Regions from separate parts of the Austwickia chelonae genome, predicted to be linked through region 1. Evidence: riboswitches for the same ligand, from Rfam matches in the RefSeq annotation. Region 1 holds a riboswitch; each other region holds the start of a gene.
What was found. A riboswitch is a leader RNA that binds a small molecule or an ion and turns the genes downstream of it on or off. The one in region 1 is predicted to bind thiamine pyrophosphate.

Region 1 (5,272 bases):
GGCCAGGAGGTCGTCGTGGGTGCCGGCGACGACGGCACACCCGGCGTCGCGGGCCGAGGACACCAGCCCGGCGACCACCGCCCAGGTGTGCCGGTCCTGGCCGACGGTGGGTTCGTCGAAGGCCACCAGGGCCGGGCCGTGAACGAGGGCACCGGCCACGGCGAGACGGCGCACTTCACCACCGGACAGCCGGTAAGGGTGCCGTCGGGCGGCGTGCGACAGCCCGAGAACGTCCAAGGTGGCGTCGATCCGGCGGGCCGCCGCCCCGGCGTCGCCGACATCCCGGCCGAGCGCCTGGGGAGTCGACAGCAGGCAGTCGCGGACGGAACGGGTCGACGTGATCGTCAGCTCGGCACGCTGAGGCACCCAGCCGACCCGGGCGGCCAGATGGGCCGAATCCCACCGGTGGAGTTCAGGTGGGGCGCCACCGGCCCAGCCTGCGTCGGCCCGGACCTGCCCGCCGGTGGGCCGGTCGATGCCGGTGAGGAGCCCCAGAAGAGTCGACTTCCCCGCCCCGCTGGTGCCCCGTAGCGCGGCTGCGCGGCCTGCGGTCAACGTCAGATCGACGCCGTCCAGAGCGGTGACATCGGGTTCGGGGCGGCGGATCACCCGTAACCCGCGGCGGGGACGATGCACGACGCGGACATCCTCCGCAGACACCAAGGCCTGTCCGGCAGAGGCCGCCACACCAGGCCAAGGGGCGCAGAGCTCCTCAGGGAGACCCAGCGCTTCCGGGGCGGGCGCGCCGGGCACCCACAGCCCGGCCGCGAGCAGCTCAGCGGTCTGCTCGTGAAGGGTGCGCTGCACCGGCCCGTCAGCGAGGAGACGACCGTCCCGGCCGAGGACGACGAGACGGTCGACGACGTCGACCCAGCCGGTGAGGCGGTGTTCGACGACGACGAGGGTCGCCCCGGCTTCGTCCGCGGCGGCGACGACGGCTTCCCGGACGGCCCGGGCCGAGGCGTCGTCGAGCATGGAGGTCGGTTCGTCGAGCAGGACGACCCGAGGGCGCAAGGCGATGATCCCGGCAAGGGCGACACGTTGGGCTTCACCGCCGGAGAGTGCCGACGTGGCATGGCCAGGGCCGTAACGGATGTCCACGGCGGCGAGCGCGGCGGCGATCCGACGGTGGATGTCGGCGCGGGGGACGCCGAGGTTTTCGAGACCGAAGGCAATGTCCCGTCCGATGGTGCCGGCGACGCGGGCGTCGGCCGGGTCCTGGACGAGGAGCCCGACCCGGCCGTCACCGGCGCGGGTCGGTCCGTCGTCGACGGTGACCGTTCCGGTGAGGGCGCCGGGCTCGACGGTGTCGACGACTCCGGCGATGGCCCGCAGCAGGGTGGATTTTCCGGCGCCGCTGGCTCCGGCGACGAGGAGGCGTTCGCCGGGTTCGATGTGCAGGTCGATGCCGTCGAGGATGGGACGTCGTCGTCCGAGCGGGGTCCAGGTGAGTCCGCGGAGGTCGATGGCGGCGCCCTTGCCGGGGCGTCGGTCTGCTGTCGGGTGTGTGTTCACGGAGTCGGCCGGGTGGGAGATGTCCACCGGGTCAGGCCTGCCCGGGCCGCCCGTCCGGGCTGGTCGGTGCCGGGTCGTCCTGGTCGTCCTCGAGGTCGGCGGTGAGTCGTTCTTCGCCGGGCGGGAAGGCGGTCAGGGCGCCTGCGGTGGCGAGGGCTTTCGTGAGGGCCCAGGCGCCGAGTCCGGCGATGACGGCGCCGGAGACGACGCTGAAGCCGAGATAGGCGAGTTTCCAGGCGGTGGAGTATTCGACGACGTAGACCCACCATTCGTAGAGGACGACTTCACAGATCGCGGACATCGCTCCGGCGGCGATCGCGGTGTCGGGTCGCCAGCGGCGCCACCGGTAGAGGGCGACGACGATCTCGACGCCGAGTCCTTGGAGGGCGCCGGAGATCATGACGGCGGGGCCCCATTCGTTGCCCAGGAGCATGGAGACGTTCGCGGCGACCAGTTCGACGAGGAGGGCTGCGCCGGGTCGGCGGACGAGGAGGGCGCCGAAGACTGCGGGGAGCAGCCAGACGCCGACCAGTGAGGCCGAGGCCGGGGGGAAGACTTGGAGGGCGACTTTCAGCGGGGGGTAGAGCACATTGTTGAAGCCCCAGAAGGCGACACCGAAGGCGACACCGAGGACTGCGAGGGTGACCAGGTCGACGGCTCGCCAGGCGAAGGGGCCGCCGCGTGCCATGCGGGTGGCGGTCGCGGTGGCGCCGGGTCTGTCGGTGGCGCTGCCGGTGGGTGTGGCCGCGTCGTGGTCGGTCATCGGTTCGTCCTGTCTGTACGTGTCTGCTCGTCGACAGGGGTGCGTCGGGGCGCCTGCCCGGTGGCCGTCGTGGGCCGCTCCAGGCGTGAGTGCTGACGGTGTGCGACCTGCGAAAGTGTGCAGGTGGGCTCGTCCGAGATTCCCGACTCCCTACGCCGGTGCGAACCGGATCAGGTGCGAGGGTCTGCGGGCTGTCCGCACTCTCAGCGCTGGTGGCGCTCCCCTGTCGTATCAGGACGAAACCTACCGCAGCGGGCTCCGTTCGCGCACTCTTCGCCAGGAAGACGGGAGACCTTGTCGGTGCTGGTCCGGGCGGGAGGGGTCCTGCGCGGGCGAGGGGCGACGGCGAGCTGTCCGTGCTGGCAGACTGATCCAGGAGATCCGGTCTCCGGCCGGATGCGGCCGATGAGAGGAGCAGTACATTGGGCGAGAAGGTGTTCAAATACGTCGGTATGGGTGCCGCCGTGGGCGCTGCGGCCTTCGCCAGGGTGGTCACCGAGAAGGGGTGGCGTGCGGTGATGGCGTCCGACCCGCCGTCGAACCCTGAGGATCTCGACACCGAGCTGTGGGAGGCCCTGCTGTGGGCGGCCGCTTCCGGTGCGGTCATCGCGTTGGCGCGCATGTACGCCACCCGGCAGTGGACCCGCTACTACGCGAAGTCCACCGGTCATCTTCCGGCGAACCCGAACGGCATCAGCTGATCCGTGGTGGTGGGCGGCGGCGTCGAGGCCGCCCACCACCTGGTCGCTCTCGGCCGGGGCTTCCGTGCCCCGGGGTCATTCCTCCGGGCGGCGCCACAGGCCGGGGGTCTCCACATCGGCGAAGACCAGCCAGGTCCGGCTGGCTTTCACCCCGGGGATCGACTGCAGCTGCTCCAGCACCACGTCCCGCAGGGTGGCATTGTCCGGGGCACGGACCAGCACCAGGACGTCGAATTCCGCTCCGACCAGGGCGATGTGTTCCACGTGTGGCACGTGGACGAGGGCTTCTCGGACTTCCCGCCAGGTGTCCTGTTCGATGGACAGGGAGACATAGGCGGAGGTCGACAGTCCGGCTTTCTCCGGGGCGACCTGGGCGGTGAAGCCGGTGATGATGCCGGAGTCGGTGAGTTTCTCCAGCCGGGCGTACGCATTGGCGCGGCTGATGTGCAGTCGTTCGGCGAGGGCCCGCATCGACAGGCGCCCGTCGTCGACGAGTGCCGCGATGATGGCCCGGTCAGTCGGATCCAGAACCGGCTCTGTGGGCGACGAACGGTCGCGCATCGACTCTCCTTCGCTCCGAACGTCTCGTATTCACGGGAACTGTTGAGCCGAGCGTACGTCGCCGGACACGATCGGGAGACATCGACCGTGCATCTTCCGGTGAGACCAGCGACACAGTGAGGCACACTCAATGACGAGCAGCCCCGAGCCCACCACGGGATCAGGCAGCACCCGTGCTGCACAACGTAAGACGTCCTCCGTACGTCAAGGGGGATCGGGCCGTCCGAGACGGTCGGCCGAAGCGGATGCCCGCGCGGCGAAAGCCGCCGCCCAGGTCGTCGACCATGCCGAGAGTCATCCGCCCTTCCAGGCCGGTCTGATCCCGGCACCCGAGCCGGTGCGTTTCCTCGACGAACACGGTCAACGGGTCACCCCGATCACCGAGGACTACACCGCCCCGGACGACGACCTGGCGGCGGAGTGCTACCGGCGGATGGTCGTCGGGCGTCGGTTCGACGTACAGGCCACCGCGTTGACGAAGCAGGGACGGCTGGCCGTCTACCCCAGTTCACGGGGTCAGGAGGCATGCCAGGTCGGATCGGTGCTGTCGATCCGTGAGGACGACTGGTTCTTCCCCACCTACCGGGACTCGGTGGCCCTGGTGTCCCGAGGGTTGGACCCGGTGGAAGTGTTGACCTTGCTGCGCGGCGACGCCCACTGCGGATACGACCCTGCGGCCACGTACACGGCCCCGCAGTGCACGCCGTTGTCGACGCAGCTGCTGCACGCGGCAGGAGTGGCCTACGGGGAGCGTCGGCAGGGCCGGGACCGGGTGGCCCTGGCGTTCATCGGTGACGGGGCCACGTCCGAGGGCGACTTCCACGAGGCGTTGAACTTCGCGGCGGTCTTCAAGGCGCCGGTGGTCTTCGTGGTGCAGAACAACGGATGGGCGATCTCGGTGCCCCTGTCGAAGCAGACGGCGGCGCCGAGCCTGGCCTACAAGGGCATCGGTTACGGCGTGGTCTGTGAACAGGTCGACGGCAATGACGCATTGGCCGTGCTGGCCGTCGTGGGCAAGGCCGTGGACTGGGCGCGGGCGGGCAAAGGCCCGGTGCTGGCGGAATTGCACACCTACCGGATGGAGGCGCACACCAATGCCGACGATGCGAGCCGGTATCGCACCGCAGAAGAGGTCGAGGAGTGGAGCCACCGTGACCCGGTGGTCCGTTTGGAGACCTATCTGCGTTCGGTGGGTCGTCTCGACGACGAATCCGTCGCCGCGGTGGCCGCGGAAGGGGAGTCGGCGGCGGCCGAGTTGCGCGACCGGATGAACGTCGACCCGTCACCCTCGCCGGAGAGTCTGTTCGAACATGTCTACGCGACGATGTCGCCGCAACTGGTCGAGCAGCGGGAGATGGTCCTCGCCGAACTCGCCGCCGAACAGGCCGGCCCCCAGGACGACGCCAGGAAGGGGCACTGACATGGCACAGGTGACTTTCGCCGCCGCCCTCAACCAGGCGTTGCGTGATGCTTTGGCCGCCGACGAGCGGGTCTCCGTCTTCGGTGAGGACGTGGGCGTCGCCGGGGGCGTCTTCCGGATCACCGACGGCATCGCCCGCGACCTGGGCGACGACCGTTGTTTCGACACTCCGCTGGCCGAATCGGGGATCGTGGGTTTCGCGATCGGGATGTGCATGTCGGGGCTGCGACCGGTCGTGGAGATGCAGTTCGACGCCTTCGCCTATCCGGCGTTCGAGCAGATCACCTCGCATGTCGCGAAGATGCGGAATCG
Region 2 (5,272 bases), 750 kb from region 1:
GATGCTCACGGCGAAACTGTCGGCGTACAGCTCGGCGTACCGGTTGAAGAAGGCCGCTGCCAGCGGGATCACCGGGACCAGCAGCCACGCCGGGTTCGCCGCGAAAACGATCTGCATGACCAGCAGCGCCGCCCACACCGGCAGCAGCAAGGAGAGCATCTTCACCACGGCCAGCAGGTTCCCGCTGAGGTCGACCTTCACCGCATGCCGGGCGGCGACCCCCAGCACCTGACGAAAACCCCAGGTCGTCAGCCGAGCCACCCACCGGCCCGGCATCGCGTACCAGACCGCCAACAGGGTCGACCAGGTGTGACCGGCCCGGTGGTGCCCCAGCTCATGAGCAAGCACGGCTTCCAGCTGTGTCGGCTTCAGCGTCTTCATCGCCCCGGTGGTCACCGAGATCATGTGTCCACCGGCGGCAGCGGCATTCGCATATTTCAGGTCGGCGATCCACAGCGAATAGCGGGACGGATCGACCCCGGCCCGGGCCGTGACGGCCTGCCAGGCCGGGGCGAGCTGCGCCAACTCCCCGGGAGTGGGCCGGCGCCATCCGAAAAGAACCTTGGCCAGGATGGTCTCTCCTGCTCGCTGCAATGCCAACAGGCCGGAGAACGCCCAGACCAGGATGAGACTCCACAGCACGGTCTCTCCCGAGCCTGGGCGCACCAGATCCACGACCATCCCGATACAGGTGAAGGCCACGAATCCCAGCGCGGTCCAGGGAGCGGCCGCCAGCAGGGTCACCACCGAACTCACATGCACACCTTCGATGCTGCGCCACTTCCACGCGACTTTCAGCCCGCTGAGCGGTGAGCTCGTCATGGTCTGCCGTCCTTGTGTCCCCGTCGTTCTCCGAAGTTGTCGACAACGACTTTAGACAGTGACCGGTGATTTCCCTTACTGCGCGTCCACTACTCCGGCAACAGTGCTGGCCACCGGCTCTCCCATGAACTCAGCGGCGGGCCTCCTCCGGGGTGAGATAGACGCTGGCTCCCAGGTCGATGAACTGACGGGATTTCTCGGCCATCCCCTCAGCTGCGCCCTCCGGAAGGTCCTGCGTGGAGCCTCCGCTCTCGAGATGGTGGCCGTACTTTTCCCGGATGTCGGCGCTGATCCGCATGGAGCAGAACTTCGGCCCGCACATCGAGCAGAAATGCGCCGTCTTCGCCGGTTCGGCGGGCAGGGTCTCGTCGTGGAAGGCTTCGGCGGTGGCCGGGTCCAGCGCGAGCGCGAACTGGTCCCGCCAGCGGAATTCGAAGCGTGCCCGGCTCATCGCGTCGTCCCAGGCCTGGGCGCCGGGGTGTCCTTTGGCGACGTCGGCGGCGTGGGCGGCGAGTTTGTAGGTGACGACGCCGGTCTTGACGTCGTCACGGTTGGGCAGCCCGAGGTGTTCCTTGGGGGTGACGTAGCAGAGCATCGCGGTGCCGCCCATGGCGATGGTGGCGGCGCCGATGGCGGAGGTGATGTGGTCGTAGCCGGGGGCGATGTCGGTGACCAGCGGTCCGAGGGTGTAGAAGGGCGCGCCGTCGCACCATTCCTGTTGGATGTCGACATTTTCGACGACGCGGTGGAGGGGGATGTGTCCGGGCCCTTCGACCATGACCTGGACGTCGTAGGACCAGGCGCGTCGGGTGAGTTCGGCGAGGGTGCGCAGTTCGGCGAGTTGGGCTTCGTCGTTGGCGTCGGCGATGGATCCGGGGCGGAGTCCGTCGCCGAGGGAGAAGGCGACGTCGTAGGCGGCGAAGATTTCGCAGAGGTCGTCGAAGTGTTCGTAGAGGAAGCTTTCGCGGTGGTGGGCGAGCATCCATCCGGCCATGATGGAGCCGCCGCGGGAGACGATCCCGGTGACCCGGTCGGCGGTCATGGGGACGTAGCGCAGCAGTACTCCGGCGTGGATGGTCATGTAGTCGACGCCTTGTTCGCATTGTTCGACGACGGTGTCGCGGAAGATTTCCCAGGTGAGGGCTTCGGCGCGGCCGTCGACTTTTTCGAGGGCCTGGTAGATGGGGACGGTGCCGATGGGCACGGGGCTGTTGCGCAGGATCCATTCGCGGGTGGTGTGGATGTCGTCGCCGGTGGACAGGTCCATGACGGTGTCGGCTCCCCAGGTGATCGCCCAGGTCAGTTTGTCGACTTCTTCGGCGATGGAGCTGGTGACGGCGGAGTTGCCGATGTTGGCGTTGACCTTGACGAGGAATTTCCGGCCGATGATCATCGGTTCGGCTTCGGGGTGGTTGACATTGGCGGGGATGATGGCGCGGCCTGCGGCGACCTCGTCACGGACGAGTTCGACGGGCAGGTTCTCCCGGGCGGCGACGTAGCGCATCTCCGGGGTGAGGATTCCGTTTCGCGCGTAGTGCATCTGGGTGACGCGTCGGCCGGTGCGGGCCCGGCGGGGTGGGCGGGCTTCGCCTTGCCAATGGTGGGAGGCGCTACCGCGCCGAACGGCTGATCGGCCGTCGTCGGCGAGGTCACGGGCTCGTCCTTGGTAGGTTTCGGTGTCTTCCCGGTGGGCGATCCAGTCCGCGCGGAGCGCGTCGAGACCTCGTTCGGGGTCGGAGCCGGGCCCGGTGGTGGTGTATCGGTCGAAGGTCTCGCCGTTGGTCAGGTGGACGCGGGCGACCGGTACGCGCAGTTCGTGGGCGTCGGTGGCGGGGGTCTGGAGGACCCGTTCGTGGGCTTCGTGCACCGTGGTGAGGTGGCTGGCGTGGACGGTCATGACACTCGCTTCCGCTCGGCCGGGTGCGCACCGGACGGAGGGGTGGCGGTGGCTCACGGTGGACGTTGAGGTCTGTGCGCGAACCGGCCGGACTGTCCCTCCGCCGGTATGACCCGGATCAGGTATGACGGTCAGGGCGGCTCCAGCCCTTTCTCAGCCTGCTGCCGCAGGCTCCCGTGGTCGACTCGTCCACCTTAGCCCGAAGGTGGGTTCGGTTGAGGGGCGAGCGGTTCAGGCCTTCTGGTGTTCGGCGGCCCAGGCGTTGTAACCGCCGGTGATGTCGGCGACGTCGGTGAATCCTCTGCTGCGCAGGTAGCTTGCGCCGACGTGGGAACGCCAGCCGCCTGCGCAGTAGACGACGGTGGGGCGGGTGGGGTCGAGTTCGTGGTGTCGTTCGGCCAGTTGGGGCAGGGGGATGTGGTTGGCTCCGGGGATCATGCCCTGGGCGACTTCGCCGGGGTTACGGATGTCGAGCAGTTGGGTGTCTGCGCCGAGCTGATCGGTGTGGTCGGCGGGGACCTTGGCGGCGTGGGCGACGTGGGCGGCATGTCGAGCAAGGTACTCCTCGATCTGCGGGATATAGCCGATGACCTGGTCGTATCCGATGCGGGAGAGTCGCATGGCGGTGTCCTGTTCGAGACCTTCAGGGGTGGCGAGGACGAAGCGTTGTCTGGGCGCGAAGAGCATCCCGGCGGTTTCGGCCATCCGTCCGTCGGTGGGGACGCTGACTGATCCCTGCAGGTGTCCGGCGGTGTAGTCGGGCGCTGGTCGTGCGTCGTGGACCACGGCTCCGTCGGCGAGCGCGTTGTCGATCTGTTCGTCGGTGAGTGCGGGGATGGTCGCGTGGGGGTCGAGGACGGGTCGTTGTTGTTTGTTGAGGGTGGCGTCGAAGCTGAAGTAGGCGGGTGCGGCAGGTTGGCCTTCGGTGACGATGGCGACGAAGTCGTCTTCGCTCATGGGGGCGCAGGCGTAGTTGGTGCGTCGTTGTTCGCCGATGGTGGATTGTTTTTCGGTGGAGAGGTTCTTGCCGCAGGCGGATCCTGCGCCGTGGGCGGGGAAGACGCGGACTTCGTCGGGTAGGCCCATCAGGGTTTTCTGGATGGAGTGGTAGAGCTTGCGGGCGAGTTCGTCGGCGGTGTTGCCTTCGGAGGCGAGCAGGTCGGGTCGGCCGACGTCGCCGATGAAGAGGGCGTCGCCGGTGAGGACGCCGTAGGGGGTGGGGTCGTCGGCGTGTTCGTGGACGAGGATGCTGATCGATTCGGGGGTGTGTCCGGGGGTTTCGAGGATGTCGAGCTGGAGGTCGCCGAGGTCGATCCGGTCGCCGTGGTGGAGTGGGCGGATGTCGAATTCGGGGGTGGCGTGGTGTCCGTAGCCGATCCAGGCGCCGGTTGCTCGGGCGAGTTCGAGGTGTCCGGAGACGAAGTCGGCGTGGAAGTGGGTGTTGATGATGCCGATGATGTCCAGGTCTGCGTCGCGCGTGTCGGTGAGGTAGTCGTCGATGTCGCGGCGTGGGTCGACGATGACGGCTTTTCGGCTGGTCTCGTCGGCGATCAGGTAGGACGCTTGTGAGAGACAGTCCAGGTAGTACTGGGTGAAGATCATGGTCCTCTCCTTGAGTTCTCGGTCGCCCCGAGTGACTCTCCCCTAGTTGGCAAGATACCCCCGGGGGTATCTTTCGGACAAGGTCCGAACACTGGAATCCCTTCACGAACGGAGCAGCAGATGCGCGAGTGCACCCTTGACGACCTGGCCCAGGCCCATGCCGAGGCGGCCACGGTGGTCGATGTTCGCGAGCCGAACGAGTACGCCGCCGGGCATGTCCCTGGAGCGATCACGGCCCCACTCTCCCGCCTTGCCGACCACCTCTCTGAAATCCCTTCTGACGGTGTGATATACGTCATCTGCGCCAGTGGGAACCGTTCCAAGGCGGCCACCACTTTGCTGATGGACGCCGGGCATGACGCCGTCTCCGTCCAAGGAGGGACGAACGGATGGGTCCAACTGGGCCGACCGGTCGTGCAAGGCATGTCGCGGCGCTGACCATCGACCAGGAGGCTGATTCACCGGTGTTCTCCCCGACAACAGGACGACCCGTGAGACACGACGGACGGACCCGACAGTGAACAGCCTGCTGATGGTCGCCCCCTTCGGGCTCCTGGTGGGGCTGATCCTGGGGGCGCTGGGCGGTGGCGGTGCCATCCTGACGGTGCCGATCCTGGTCTATCTCCTCGGGCAGTCCCCGTCGGCGGCGACAGCCGGGTCTCTGGTCATCGTGTCCTTGATCTCCGTGGTCGGCGTGGCGAGCCACCACTCCCGAGGCAACGTCCGATTCAAGGACGGACTGCTCTTCGGACTGTTCGGAGTGGTCGGCTCGCTCCTGGGCTCCAGGCTGTCCATCGCAGTACCGGCCGTGGCGCTGATGTCCTCCTTCGGAGTGCTCCTGGTCGTGGTGGGCACGCTCATGGCACGCCGCGCGCTCAAGGGCGCTTCCGCCACCGACACCGGCGATCGCCGCAGTCCGGTGGCGATCGTCCTGGCCGCGACCGCTGTAGG
Region 3 (5,272 bases), 720 kb from region 1:
GTTGTAAACCGCGGGCCCGAATCGCAGCCCGCACCTGATCCACCGAACGTTCGTCTGCGATCGCGAACTGTTCGTCACCGCTGTCCTGGCCTTCCAGCTCCGCTGCATGCTCACCCACCCCGGTGGACACCCCGGCGGACATCTTCGTCGCCGCCACTCCGATGACCCCGTCCCGGAAGGCCGACCGCTCCCGCGTGGAGATCGTGATCGAGGCGAAAGGCAGGAACAGCCGGTAGGCGCACATCACCTGCAAGAGTTCGGCCTCGTGGACGTCACTGGCCGGGACGATCTGTTCCAGCTGATCGGCCAGAGGAAGACGGCTGCCCCTGATGGGCCGTAGGCGAGGAACCGAGAACCCGATCTCCGCGTGCGGATGACGCTGCTGCACCAGCTGTGCGTGAACCGCCGTGGCATAAGCATCCCGACGGAAATCGGACAGACCGAGCAAGGCCCCGAAGGACACCCCCCGCATCCCGGCCGCCAAGGCCCGCTCCTGCGACTCGAAGCGGTACGGGAAATGCCTCTTGTACCCGCTGGGGTGAAAACGGTCGTAAGCATCGGTGTCATAGGTTTCCTGGTAGACGCTGACGAAGTCGGCGCCCGCCTCGTGGACCATCCGGTAGTCGGCCACCGACAACGGCTGCACCTCGATCCCCACCGTCGGGAAATGATGTGCGGCCTGCCTCACCGCCCGGGCGACGAAGGTCGCATCGGCGAACTTCGCCGACTCCCCGGTGAGGATCAATACCTCCTCCAAACCGGTTGCCGCGATCGCCTTCAGCTCCGCATCGGTGCCCGCCTCGTCCAGGCGGACCCGGCTGATCCGGTTCGTACAGGAGAAGCCGCAATAGGTGCAGATGTTCTGGCAGTAGTTCGACACGTACAACGGGGTGAACATGCTGATGGAGGTGCCGAAGCGATCCCGGGTCTCCCGTTGTGCAGCCGTGGCCACCTCCTCCAACACCGACCCAGCCGCTGGAGACAACAGCGCCGCCAGATCGGTGTGGGTCCGTCGTCGTCGACCGAGTGCAGCCCGGACATCCGCCACCCCAAAAGTGGAGAAGTCGGGGACGGCGGCCTCGGACAGAACCGCCTCCATCACCCCCGAATGCATCCGGTCGAACTGGGGGCGCCAGCTCATATGGTCGATCTTGCCGTCGGGCCGGCGAGGCAGCGGCACCACCGGAGGAATCTTCGTCATGACCGATCGACTTCCTGCAGAAAACCGGTGACCGGCGAAGACGGTGCCGCGCCACTCTCCAACACTCGTCCTGGGCCAGCCAGATAGGCGGCCCGCCCGGCCTGGACCGCGCTGCGGAAAGCAGCCGCCATCCCCGGGACGTCCCCGGCAGTGGCGATCGCTGTGTTCGCCATGATCGCTGCGACACCCATCTCCATCGCCTCGCAGGCCTGGCTGGGGCGACCGATCCCGGCGTCCACGATGATCGGCACCTCGATCTCGTCAACCAGGATCTGGATGAAATCACGGGTCGACAAACCACGGTTCGATCCGATCGGAGAGGCCAAGGGCATCACTGCCGCCGCACCTGCGGACACCAGATCCCGGGCCACCGTCAGATCCGGATGCATGTACGGCAGGACGACGAAACCTTCATCGGCCAGGGCCTGTGTCGCTCGGACCGTCTCGGCATTGTCGGGAAGCAGATAACGACTGTCGCGGATGACCTCGACCTTCACGAGATCTCCACATCCCAGCTCCCTCGCCATCCGAGCGATCCTCACCGCTTCTTCGGCGGTGCGGGCCTCGGAAGTATTCGGCAACAAGGTCACCCCCTCCGGGATGACATCGAGGATGTTCCCCTCCCCGCCGGTGTAGGCCCGGCGCACGGCCAGGGTGACGATCTGAGCCCCGGCATGTTCCACCGCAGCTCGTACCAGATCCAGGTTGTACTTACCCGACCCCAGGATGAACCGGGAGGAGAACTCGCGACCACCGATCACCAACGGATCGGACGGCCCCGCTGCAGCACCTTCGACAGGAGATGCCGAGGAGAAGGACATGGTGACGTCCCTTCGCTAGAACGAACTAGTGCAGGTTCGACGGGTGTGATCTCAGCCGGGGGGGCGACGATCCACCCCGATGTGCCCCGGCACCCCGCGTCGTGGCCACTGTACTCCGCGCCCGCAGAACCACGGACAGAGAAATCAACCCTCCAGAGCGAGGATGATGCGGACCGTCAGCATCGCCTGCGCACCGGCACAGGCCATCACCCGCGGCGCAACCATCGGGGCACCAGTGCCGATATCGCTCACCCCATCGCCACAGACCCACCACCGTGAGCCCACCTGCCGGGTCACCATCGTGTCGGTGCGGTCATGACCGGCCATCCCCGAGGCGCCCACCACCACCACTCGCGGATCACCTATCAGCAAGGACTCCGTCAACATGGCTTTCGCCGCTGGATCGTCGAAGGCCTCGCAGACGACCGCGCATCCGGCGAAAACTCCAGGAGCGTCCTCTGCCGTGACCCGGACATCCCGGGTGGTGACCTCCAGATAAGGATTGATCCGAGCGATCCTCGCCGCCAAGGCAGCCGTCTTCGATACGCCCAGATCGGCCAGGTCGTAGGCCTGACGATTCAGATTCGCCAGGTCGACGACATCGTGATCGACCAGGTGCAAGCTTCCCACCCCGGTGCGCGCCAGAGCCAGCGCGATCTGGGAACCCAGACCGCCCAGACCTGCCACCCCGACCCTGGCCTCGGACAGCAGGGCGACCTGTTGCGAACCCATCCGGCCCGCCAGAGCAGCCCGAATCTCCTCCGGCCCAGGCGCTTCGTCCATCAGCCGCCCCCCACGAAATGCACGATCTCCACCCGGTCCCCTTCGGCGAGGACGTACTCGTCGAAGGACACTTTCGGGATGATCAGTCCGTTGACCTCTACAGCGATCCGTTCCTGCCGGTAGCCCTCGCCCTCCACCAGCGACGCGAGGGACCAATCGGACTGCCACGGACGTGATTCTCCATTGACGACGATCATGGCGGCTCCTGGTCGATGTGCTGTCGGGCACCATACCCGGCAACGGCGCCGAAACCACTCCTACTGGGGAGTAAGAGGGGATCTCAGCTCAGACATGAGGAATATTTCTGTCTTTGAGTATTTTTCGGGTTGGCCGATCGTCCAAGAAGAGTCATCATGATGTGATGTCAGTAAAGGGCCTTGCTGATCACACCATGTTCCTTCTCGGCGCTGCCGTCGTCTTCGTCGTCCTCAACAGAGGCGCGGACCTCGCAGCAGGCCGAGCGGTCGCCGGTGCGCTCGCCGTCTACCTCGTCCTCTTCGGGATCGTGGCGATCTACCGGTACCGACAACGGGGCTTGCAGCCGAATGACAACGACAAGTACTACCTCTTCGACTCCCTTGAGCTCGATGACGCCGCTGAACGTGCCAGGAGGCTGGCCGAGCGAGACGCCGTCGAGCGGGAGAACTCAAAGAAGGAAGCTGCTGCTGCAACGCCGACAAGCGAAGTGGCAAAAGCCACCCCTAGCTCGGAGAACGGCTCAGCTCCAACAGATATCCACCGATAGGGCCAGCATCCCGGTCACCTTGATCCGGGGTCTCGGTATACGGGGACTCCTGTGAGAAATCCTCGTCGAGTCGGTTCGTCGAGCAACCGGAGAAGGTGAGTCTCGTGCGGGAGGCCACTGCATCGGACCATGCCACTGCTGTCATCGACGCCCTGATCTCCTACGGGGCATGCCTCTACCTGATCCACCTGGGTGCGCTGCCATCGGCGATGATCGCCGTCACGCTGTACCTGGTGATGATCGTGCTCTTCAACGGCTACCGCCGCTATTTACGGACCGTCCGTCCGATACGCCGTACTTACCGGATCACCTCGCCGAGCGATGAACGTCCCACGGACCGGGTGTTACGCGACGTCGCCTGATCCTGCCGGGCAGACCGGACCACGTCGACCGGAAAGGTGCCAGGAGAGGCATGGCCAGGGATCAGCTCTCCACCGATTCCGCTAGATGCAGGACCGAGGATCCGCTGGCGAAAGGCGCCTCGGCCAAACCGTACCGGCGTGCCATCGCCTGGGCCACCGTCTCAGCCCACCCGTCCGAGCCATCCGGAGCAACGGGGTCACCGACCACCAACGTCCGTTGTGCACGCCAGATACCGCCGACCGCAGCCTGCGGGCAGGCCCGGCCTGCTTCGTCGATGAACAACCACCCCAGGGACTCCTCACCGATGTGGGAGAACATCGACCCCAGAGACGAGAACGACGTCGATATCAGGGGCACCACGAGGAAGAAAGACTGCCACGCGGCCAGCGCAGCCTGCGGGGAGACATCGTGCGGAGCTGCTCCCGACAGGATGTCCAAGGCTGCTCGCATCGTCGAGATCATCCGACGGGCGGAATGGGCGAACAGTGTCCGATGCAATTCCAAAGCGGACAGGAAGAGCTGCGAACGGGCTTGGTTCAAGGTCGCATCCAGCCACGGCGCTGCGGTCAGCCCCTGGCCGGAATCGGCGAACCAGGCATCGTCCGGGTAGGTCTCCCGCCAGCGTTCCCGGTCGGCCTGTATTCGGGCGGCCAGATCGTCAGCGCGCTGACGGGCGGAGTCCAGGGCTTCCTGCGCGCGGGCACGTTCTTGTGCCTGAGTGGTCAGCTCGACGCTGATCCGGGCGATGTCCTCCCGCGCGGCTGCCCCATGTTTCTCCACGGCGATCACGGCTTGGACGAGCTCGTCGGCAGTCTCTGTCCAGTCCTTCATCCGGCGGCCCATCGTGAGCACCTGCTCGAAGGCGCCCGGCTTGGTCTGGTCGTGGGCCCGTTTACGCTTACGCGCATCGGCAGCGTCCTGGTCTGCTTTCTCCGCTGCCTCACGAGCGGCGTACAACTGGGCGAGAGCAGGCGCTTCTGCCTGGACCAGGGAGTCGAAGCGCTCCTGGGCGACACGGAGCTCATGGTTCGCGACCCGGGACGTGGTCAACCTCTCCTCGGCTGCCTCGCACTCCTGGAGGAGCTGGGCCACCAGCGTATCTGCGGACAGGAAACGTTCGCAGGCTTCCTGCCAGGATCCTTGCGGAGAGAGCGCGGCTCGCTCGAGGAAGGAGCGGAAGGTCGGCGGGAGCTCGGCGTAGTCGCGTCGGTCGGTCCAGAAGGACTCGGCGAAAGCGGCCCGGTTCGTCCGTGACCCCAGACGCGCAGCCACCAGCCCCCAGGCCTTACCCTGCCCGACGCCCCGTTGGGCGCGTCGGACCTGCGTGGCGATGTCACCGAGGTGGTCGATCTCCTCCCA

Region 2: another riboswitch for thiamine pyrophosphate. It lies ahead of thiC (phosphomethylpyrimidine synthase ThiC); the one in region 1 lies ahead of DX923_RS13055 (ECF transporter S component).
Region 3: another riboswitch for thiamine pyrophosphate. It lies ahead of DX923_RS00245 (thiazole synthase); the one in region 1 lies ahead of DX923_RS13055 (ECF transporter S component).

The regions. Positions count from the first base shown of each region.
Region 1 covers NZ_CP031447.1:2,955,394-2,960,665, forward strand. The annotation lists gene DX923_RS13050 (ABC transporter ATP-binding protein) at 1-1,542, opposite strand, end outside; gene DX923_RS13055 (ECF transporter S component) at 1,547-2,278, opposite strand; TPP riboswitch at 2,409-2,513, opposite strand; gene DX923_RS13060 (DUF4235 domain-containing protein) at 2,701-2,979, shown strand; gene DX923_RS13065 (Lrp/AsnC family transcriptional regulator) at 3,055-3,540, opposite strand; gene pdhA (pyruvate dehydrogenase (acetyl-transferring) E1 component subunit alpha) at 3,671-4,960, shown strand; gene DX923_RS13075 (alpha-ketoacid dehydrogenase subunit beta) at 4,962-5,272, shown strand, end outside.
Region 2 covers NZ_CP031447.1:80,378-85,649, reverse strand. The annotation lists gene DX923_RS00395 (zinc metalloprotease HtpX) at 1-822, opposite strand, end outside; gene thiC (phosphomethylpyrimidine synthase ThiC) at 953-2,719, opposite strand; TPP riboswitch at 2,797-2,907, opposite strand; gene DX923_RS00385 (MBL fold metallo-hydrolase) at 2,951-4,321, opposite strand; gene DX923_RS00380 (rhodanese-like domain-containing protein) at 4,442-4,759, shown strand; gene DX923_RS00375 (sulfite exporter TauE/SafE family protein) at 4,839-5,272, shown strand, end outside.
Region 3 covers NZ_CP031447.1:49,560-54,831, forward strand. The annotation lists gene thiH (2-iminoacetate synthase ThiH) at 1-1,201, opposite strand, end outside; gene DX923_RS00245 (thiazole synthase) at 1,198-2,022, opposite strand; TPP riboswitch at 2,013-2,129, opposite strand; gene thiF (sulfur carrier protein ThiS adenylyltransferase ThiF) at 2,167-2,805, opposite strand; gene thiS (sulfur carrier protein ThiS) at 2,805-3,002, opposite strand; gene DX923_RS00260 (hypothetical protein) at 3,167-3,550, shown strand; gene DX923_RS00265 (hypothetical protein) at 3,655-3,912, shown strand; gene DX923_RS00270 (DUF1204 domain-containing protein) at 3,974-5,272, opposite strand, start outside.